One region of the Arthrobacter sp. MDT2-34-1 genome, then DNA from elsewhere that is predicted to be linked to it. Evidence: predicted binding sites of a transcription regulator. Region 1 holds the regulator's gene; the other holds the start of a gene.

Region 1 (4,177 bases):
TGTGGTCTCGGCCTCAGTGCCGGCGGTTACCCGCAGATGGCCCGGGATCCCGACGTCGCGGATCAGCACGCCGGCTTCCAGCAGTCCCTGCCACACCGAGCGGGGGTCCTCCAACCCGCCGAAAAACACGAAGTTTGAGTCGGACGGCGCCGGGTCGAGTCCCAGCTCGGCCAGCCCGTCGACAATGCGGTCCCGCTGCGCCTTGATGTCTTCGACGTTGGCCAGCAGCGCATCGGCATGGTCCAACGCGGCCAGGGCCGTTGCCTGCGTGACGGCGGACAGGTGGTAGGGCAGGCGGACCAGGCGCAGCGCATCGGTAATCTGCGGTGCGGCGGCGAGGTACCCGACCCTGGCGCCTGCCAGCGCGAAGGCCTTGCTCATGGTGCGGGAAACGATGAGCCGCTCCCGCCCCGGCAACAGCGTCAGCGCGCTCGGCGTTCCGGCGTGGGCGAACTCGGCGTAGGCCTCGTCCACGATCACGATGGCCTTGGAGGCCTCCCCCGCTTCATACGCCGCCTCCACGACCTCAAGACCCAGGGCGGTGCCCGTCGGGTTGTTCGGCGAGCAAAGAACGACCACGTTTGCCCCGGAGTCGGCCACAGCGGCGGCGGCAGCGTCCGGGGACAGCGTGAAGTCTGCCCCCCGCGGGACGGCCAGATAATCCGTGTCCGTCCCGCTGGCCAGCAGCGGGTACATGGAATAGGTGGGCGGGAAGCTCAGCAGGGTGCGGCCGGGGCCGCCGAAGGCCTGGAGGATTTGCTGCAGGACCTCGTTCGATCCGTTGGCGGCCCAGATGTTCTCTGCGGTGAGGCCGTGCCCCAAGTAGCCGGCCAGCGCCGTCCTCAGCTTCGTGAACTCGCGATCCGGATACCGGTTCAGACCCGCGGCAGCCTCGCTGACGGCCGAGACGATGGCCTGACGGACAGCATCGGGCAGGCCATGGGTGTTTTCGTTGACGTTCAGGAGGACGGGAACCTCCAGCTGGGGCGCGCCATACGGCTCCAGGCCCCGGAGATTTTCCCGCAACGGCAGGCGGTTCAGGCGTTCTAGCTGCTCACTCACCGGTCCAGTTTAAGCTTCGGCCCGCCCGGGGCAGGAATCGGGCGGGCCGAAGCAGCTCATATTACGGCTGCCTCAGCGCGCCGACGGGACCAGCAGCTGCTGTCCGGCATGGACGACGTCCCCCTGGAGACCGTTCAGTTGCGCGATCTCGAAAATGACATCGTGGGGGTTGCGGTCCGGGGCGGACTGCACTGCGATGTCCCACAGTGTCTGGCCGCTGACGACCGTGACGGTCGCCGCCGGTCCAGGTCCCAGCCCCCCGGCGGCGGCCATTGCCGGAGCCGTGAAGAAACCGATCAGGGTCAGGGCTGCGGCCGCGGCGAGCATCAGCGGCAGGCCGATCAGCAACAAACGGCCGCGGCGGGTCAGCCGCAGGCCTGTGCTGGTACGAAGGCCGGCGGGCTGCGGTGCGAGCTGGGCGGACATGGTGCCACCTTTCCGATATTCGATCTATTTCGGCTGGTTTCGATCGTCTTGCAACGATATTCGAACGTATCTTCGAATGCGTCTCTTACAGTTTTAGCACTGGTGATCGAACATTGTCGAGACTCAGTCGAACAAATGTTTGAAATTCGCTACCGCCTCGCCTAGCGTTGTAAGCGTCGGGCGGCAGTAAGAGCAGTGCATCAGCCGCCACCGACAAAACAGTTGAGACAACAGTCCATGTGCGGTTCCGCTACGGCGCCGGCGCAGGGACCACTACGGGGAGACCGGGGCCGGACATGTCGGAAGAGACCACCACCACTGCCGGAGCGAAGCGACGCGGCCGGCCCGTCAAAGTGGGGCGCAGCCTGACGCCGCGGCAGAAGAAGATTCTGGAAACCATCCAGCGCTCCGTCATGTCCCACGGATACCCTCCGTCCATGCGCGAGATCGGTGACACGGTCGGTCTGGCAAGCCTGTCCAGCGTCACGCACCAGTTGGCCCAACTGGAGAAGATGGGCTACATCAGGCGGGACCCCAAGCGTCCCCGTGCCATGGAAATCCTGACCCCGCTGACACTCGAGCACGGGGGTGTGGAAATCGTCGGAGTCGATGAACCGCAACAGCTGCGCAGCTCCAGCGGCGTCGCCGTATCCGAGCTGACCACGTCATCCGACACGGCGATGGTGCCGCTGGTGGGAAGGATCGCAGCGGGCGGGCCGATCCTGGCGGACCAGGCGGTCGAGGACGTCATGCCCCTGCCGCGGCAACTGGTGGGACACGGCGAGTTGTTCATGCTCAGGGTCTCGGGCGATTCCATGATCGATGCGGCCATCTGTGACGGCGACTGGGTCGTGGTCCGCCAGCAGCACACGGCCGAGAACGGCGACATCGTGGCGGCGCTGCTCGACGACGAAGCAACGGTCAAGACCTTCCGGCAGCGCGACGGCCATACCTGGCTGTTGCCGCAGAATACCCAGTACGAACCGATTCTGGGCGACCACGCAACCATCATGGGCAAGGTTGTCTCGGTGATGCGGGCCCTCTGACGCGCCCGGTCTCCCCGGTCCGCGCTGCAGCCACCCCGGGATCCCCTGCCCGCACGGGCGGTCCCCGGGCAGGGCCCCGCTCGCTCCGGAACGGGCGTGCCCCCAGCCCGTTCAGGCTGAGGCCGTAGCCAGCCTTTCCAAGACCTGGCGGGCCGTGGCGCCGTCCTTGGTACTCCAGAAGGGCGGCAGGGCGCTGCGGAGGAAACTCCCGTAGCGCGCCGTCGCCAGCCGGGAGTCCAACACGGCCACCACTCCACGGTCGTTTGACGCGCGGATCAGCCTGCCGGCTCCCTGGGCCAGCCGCACGGCCGCATGGGTCGCCGAGACCGTCATGAAACCGTTTCCCCCGGACTGCGCCACGGACCGGGTTCGGGCAGTCGTGAGCGGGTCATCCGGCCGGGGGAACGGAATCCGGTCGATGACCACGAGCCGGCACGCGGAACCGGGAACGTCGACGCCCTGCCAGAGCGTCATGGTGCCGAACAGGCAGGTGTCGGGCTCTTCGGCGAATTGGCGGACCAGCGCGCCCATCGACGATTCGCCCTGGCACAGGATGGTCAGGTCGGTGCGCCCGCGCATCTCGGCCGCGGCTTCTTCTGCCGCACGCCGCGAGGAGAACAGGCCCAGGGCGCCGCCGCGCGAGGCCAGCAGCAGCTCCTCGAGTTCATCGAGCTGTTCCGGGCTGGTGCCCCGGCCCGGCTTCGGCAGATGCGACGCCACGTAGAGCACGCCCTGCCTGGGGTAATCGAAGGGGCTGCCCACGTCCACGCTGGAATAGGCGGGCGCGCCGGCTCCGAGCAGTCCGAGCGACCCGGCGACGGCATCGAAGGTCCCCCCGACCGACAACGTCGCCGATGTCAGCACAACGGTATGGTCGTCGAACAAGCCCTCACGCAGCCGGGACGCCACCGAGAGCGGCGCTATGTTCAACGTTGCCGGCTGGTCGTCATTGGCGGCGTAGTCGCCGGCCTCGCCATAGGTGCTGGGACGGGTCGCCCAGATGACCTCCCGGGAGTCCGGAGCGGACAGCAGCCGTTCGGCCAGTTCCAGCACGGCCGCGAGCCGTGAGCGCGCCATCTGCCGTCCGCCGTCCGCTGCCCCCGCACCCTCGGGCTTCGAGTCGGAGAGCGCCGCGCGGGCCGCTTCCCGTACCTGCGCAAGAACCAGCTCATGCTCCTCGCGGAGGCCGGCCGCCAGCAGGCCGGTGGGCACCGACTGCAGGACGTCCTCCAGCGCATCGGCGGCGGAGTTCAAAGGCTCCACGCTGATCCCCGTGTGTTTGCGTGCCGTCGAGGCGGCGGTACGCACCATGGCGGCGGAGAGTTGCCCCGCGACGGCGCTGGTGACGCGGTCCTGCAGCTCATGGGCCTCGTCGATGACCACCACGTCATAGTCCGGGAGTACCGCGACGCCCTCGAAGGCGTTGATGGCCAGCATGGCATGGTTCGTGATCACGATGTCTGCCTCCGCCGCGCGGCCCCGTGCCAGTTCGCTGAAGCACTCGGCGGCCAGGGGACACTTCTGGGCGCCCAGGCACTCCATGGAGCCGACGGAGACCTGCCGCCAGGCCCGATCGCTGACACCGGGCACCAGTTCATCCCGATCCCCGGTTTCGGTCTCGTGCGCCCACTCGCGCAGGCGCA
Region 2 (4,177 bases), on a different contig from region 1:
CCGTCCTTTGCTGCGGGTGCGGGCAAGCTGCAGGATGCGTACGACATCGAGACGCTGGCAAAGCTGCCGATCATCCTGACGGCGCAGGGCGGCGACTACACCGCCGAGGTGTACCCGAAGCTGCGCGACGCCGGCTGGGACGGCCTGTGGATAGACGCGGCGTCCACCCTGCGGATGCAGGACAGCTCCATCATCGTGCTGGACCCGGTCAACCGCGACGTGATCGACGCCGGCCTGGCGCGGGGCGTGAAGGAATTCATCGGCGGCAACTGCACCGTCTCCTGCATGCTCATGGGCCTGGGCGGCCTGTTCAAGAACGGCCTCGTCGAGTGGGGCACGTCCATGACCTATCAGGCGGCCTCCGGCGGCGGCGCCCGGCACATGCGCGAACTGCTGAACCAGTTCGGTACGCTGAACGCCGCGGTGGCCGACGAGCTGGCGCAGCCCTCCTCCGCCATCTTGGAAATTGACCGTAAGATTTTGGCCCAGCAGCGCAGCCCCGAACTGGATGCCTCCCAGTTCGGCGTGCCGCTGGCCGGTTCCGTGATCCCGTGGATCGACAAGGACCTGGGCAACGGACAGTCCAAGGAAGAATGGAAAGCCCCCGCCGAGACCAACAAGATCCTGGGCTTGAGCGACGACAAGCGGATCCCGTTCGACGGCCTGTGTGTCCGTATCGGCGCCATGCGGTCGCACTCGCAGGCCCTGACATTGAAGCTCACCGAGGACCTGCCGGTGGCCGAAATCGAGCGGATCATCGACGCCGACAACGAGTGGTCCCGCGTGGTTCCCAATACCAAGGAAGCCACCATGGAGCACCTGACGCCGGTGGCGGCCAGCGGCACGCTCGAGATCCCGGTCGGCCGTATCCGCAAGCTGGAAATGGGTCCCGAGTACATCAGCGCCTTCACCGTGGGCGACCAGCTCCTGTGGGGCGCGGCGGAACCGTTGCGCCGCATGCTGCGCATCGCCACCGGCAACCTCTAGGACCTGCCGGCAGGAGTGCCGGAGCCGCTTCGCGAGCCGCGAAAGCCATAGTGGCCTGAGGCCACGAGGAGCCCGTCCCTTTGGGGACGGGCTCCTGCTGTTTAGGGACGGGCCCCTCCCCTTTGATGACGGTCCCCTGCTGGGGTGGGCTCCCGCTGGTGGCAGTTCGCTTTTCCGGCGGCGCAGACTGCCCATGGAAGTCCCGCTGCGCCGTATCCTGAGCTGTCCACATCAAGACGCTATGCAGGCGATCCCGTCCTCCACCGGCGTGTGACGGCTCGGCGTCGAATCGTTCGCCTCCCGACTTGTCCTGCACAGGCATGGAGGTTCCGCATTCAGCCGTCCGCCTACTCAGTTGTCCTACACAGGGCAGGACGGTCCCCCGTTCAGCCGTCCGCCTGCTCAGTTGTCCTACACAGGGGAATGACGGTTCCCCGTTCAGCCATTCGCCGGCTGAGTTGTCCTACACAGGCAGGTGTCGACGGCAGGTTGTGCACTTTCCTCGAAGACCCGTTCTACCCGCGGCGTGGGCTGCGTAGCGTTGAAGTATGGCAGCGGAACCGTTGGACGATGCGCAGGAGCCGGAGGAATCCTCCGGCACCCCTGCCGCGCCCGACAATGGTGCCGCGCCGGACAATGGTGCCGCGCCCGACAATGGTGCCACCGAATCAGCACCGGTGCGGCGGGGGTGGGCGAACGACTGGCAGGAGCTGGAACCGGCAGAACTGGCCGGCCTGCTCTCCGGCACCGACCCCGCGACCCTGGACGACTGGTCGACCCTCGACTACCTCCAGGCGGTGCGCAAACACGAGGCCTGGACCCAGTCCCACAGGCTGCGAGCCGTGCACCGCCTGGCCGTGCTCCGCCCGGCAACCGGGCCCGACGCCGGGGCACCGGACGGGATCTGCCGGCACGCCGCCGCCGAACTCGCACCCATCCTGGCCCTGCCCCGCCAACGCGCGGCCGCGGAACTGGCCGACGCACACCAGATCGCCACCTGCCTGCCCGCCACCCTCGCCGCCCTCGACGCCGGCGACCTCGATCTGCCCCGCGCCACCGCCATCGCCCGCAAAGGCGCCGGCCTGCCGCCCGAGGCCCTGGCCCGCTACGAGGCCAAGGTTCTTCCCGGCGCCGGGACCATCACCCTGGAATCCGTGCAGGCCCGGGCCCGCACCGCCCGCGACCGACTGCACCCCGAACCCCTCGAGACCCGGCACCGCGCCGCGATGGAACGCCGCACCGTCCACTACCAGCCCCAGGACGACGGGATGGCCGAACTCTACATCCGCGCCAGCGCCGACAAAGCCCTGCTCGCCTACAACCTGATGCAGGCCCACGCCCGCAAACTCCAAACCGTTGACGAACCCCGCACCCTGGGCCAACTCCGCGCCGACGTCTTCACCGACATGCTCCTGCGCTACCCCGGCCACGCCTACCAGCCCACGGCCACCGCCACAGACACCGGACCCGCCGCCGACGACACCGCCGCCACCCAAACAGCCACCGCCAACGACGAGGCAGCGGCCGACAACCAAGGAGCAGCCGGCCCGCGGCGACCGACCCGTTCCGGAACGGTGATCGGATCCGGGACCGCGACGAACACAACGACACCGGCAACGACAGCCACAGGCGCTCCACCTGGCGCCCGCAAGAAAACCGGCTCCCAAATCCCAGACGCGGAAGTTGCGGCGGACTCCGACCGCAACACGGCAGCCGCAGGCGCTCCACCGGGTACGGCACGGCAAGGTCCCTGCACCTGCGGGGGCGGGAACGTTACCGCGTCCGTCGCCGTGACCGCGCCCCTGCACACCCTGCTCCGGCTCGCCGAAGAACCCGGCGACCTCACCGGCTACGGACCCATCCCGCCCGATATGACCCGCGACCTTGCCGCCCTCGCCAAGTCCTGGCTGATCGTCCTCACCGATGACTACGGCAAAGCAACCGCCGCCGCCAAAGACCTGCGCCACCCGCCCGAATGGCTCAAACGCCTCGTCCGGCTACGAGACCGCCACTGCCGCGACTACGGCTGCACCGTCCCGGCGGACCACTGCGAGATAGACCACACGATCGCCTGGGAAGACGGCGGCCAAACAGTCCTGGAAAATCTCAGCGCCAGGTGCAAACCCGGGCACAAAACCAAACACCACGGCGGCGGAACCGTCACCCAAGACCCCGACGGGACCCTCCACTTCACCACCCGCTCCGGCCACACCCACACCACCACCCCCGACGAAGGCTGGACACTCACGCTCCCCGCAGCACCCGGCGCAGAAGAAGCCACGGAAAGCCCGGGCAACGGGGCCAAAAGTCCCCGACGCTGTACCGGCGGCGAGGGCGACACCGGCGACGAAGCCACGGACGGCCCATGGGACAACACCCCGCCACCGTTTAACCGACCCAACGTGAAACCAACAGCAAGAGGATTCAACAGTGACCAGGTATGCGAGGCCCAAGGCGCGAATCGAGGATGTGCTTCGGGAGTTCTTCGTCCAACAACGTCAGGTGAGACCAATCCAGCTCGACCGCTCACTCAGGTTGGAGGCTCACCTGCGGCGCTTCCTGGAGACCTGCGGTCCTGCCTACCTCTCAGAAGAATGGTGGATGATGCTTCAGTTGGAACAGTGCTTCGAACCGCAGGGTGCCTTCGCGCGGTTACTGCCCGCCGATTATTTGCTGGCACCGATGCATGAGTTTTTGTCGCCCGATTGGCTCATGGACCACGGTACCGACCGGTTGGTCCAAGTGAACCACAGCTACCGACTGGTCTGCTGGCTTTGCGGCAGCGGGCTGGTCAATCTTCGTGCGCTTCGCCCGAGCATCATCCGCTTCATGATTCGGCATGACGAGCTTTCCGCACATTCGAAGCGCCGCGTTGAACGGCAGCGCATTCCACGACCGGCAGGAGCACCGCAGGTCGAGGACCCGCAGGCTGACGCGACGATCAGACGGGAAGACCTTCCCTAGGAGCATGCCGCGCCAGACAGGGTCCCCGAATGTCCGAGGACCTCTCGCTCGGCGCGGCCTGGACGCACGACGCCGAGTCCGCACACACCTCTTGGGGATCGCCAACGAAGTGAGGCGAGGTTCGGTTGCCGCTGTGGACCGCCCGGCTTCCCGCACGTACTCTCTTGGTGAGCCCGGCTAAGCAGCGGCATCCCGGCCGTCACCCTCAACACAAGCCCGGCGAAAG

Evidence for each region. Region 1 encodes LexA, which represses DNA repair genes until DNA is damaged. Its sites were predicted from a motif close to TCGAACANNTGTTCGA; they were not measured.
Region 2: AC5RVV_RS06500 (HNH endonuclease signature motif containing protein) is a predicted target of LexA. The motif match lies at 1,490-1,505, and genes of this name have one in related genera.

Annotation. Positions count from the first base shown of each region.
Region 1 is NZ_JBNHGO010000004.1:30,427-34,603, forward strand. Features, by position in the region: gene AC5RVV_RS16005 (histidinol-phosphate transaminase) at 1-1,062, opposite strand, end outside; gene AC5RVV_RS16010 (LysM peptidoglycan-binding domain-containing protein) at 1,135-1,488, opposite strand; gene lexA (transcriptional repressor LexA) at 1,785-2,534, shown strand; gene AC5RVV_RS16020 (ATP-dependent DNA helicase) at 2,646-4,177, opposite strand, start outside.
Region 2 is NZ_JBNHGO010000001.1:1,404,089-1,408,265, forward strand. Features, by position in the region: gene asd (aspartate-semialdehyde dehydrogenase) at 1-987, shown strand, start outside; gene AC5RVV_RS06500 (HNH endonuclease signature motif containing protein) at 1,536-3,677, shown strand; gene AC5RVV_RS06505 (hypothetical protein) at 3,700-3,951, shown strand.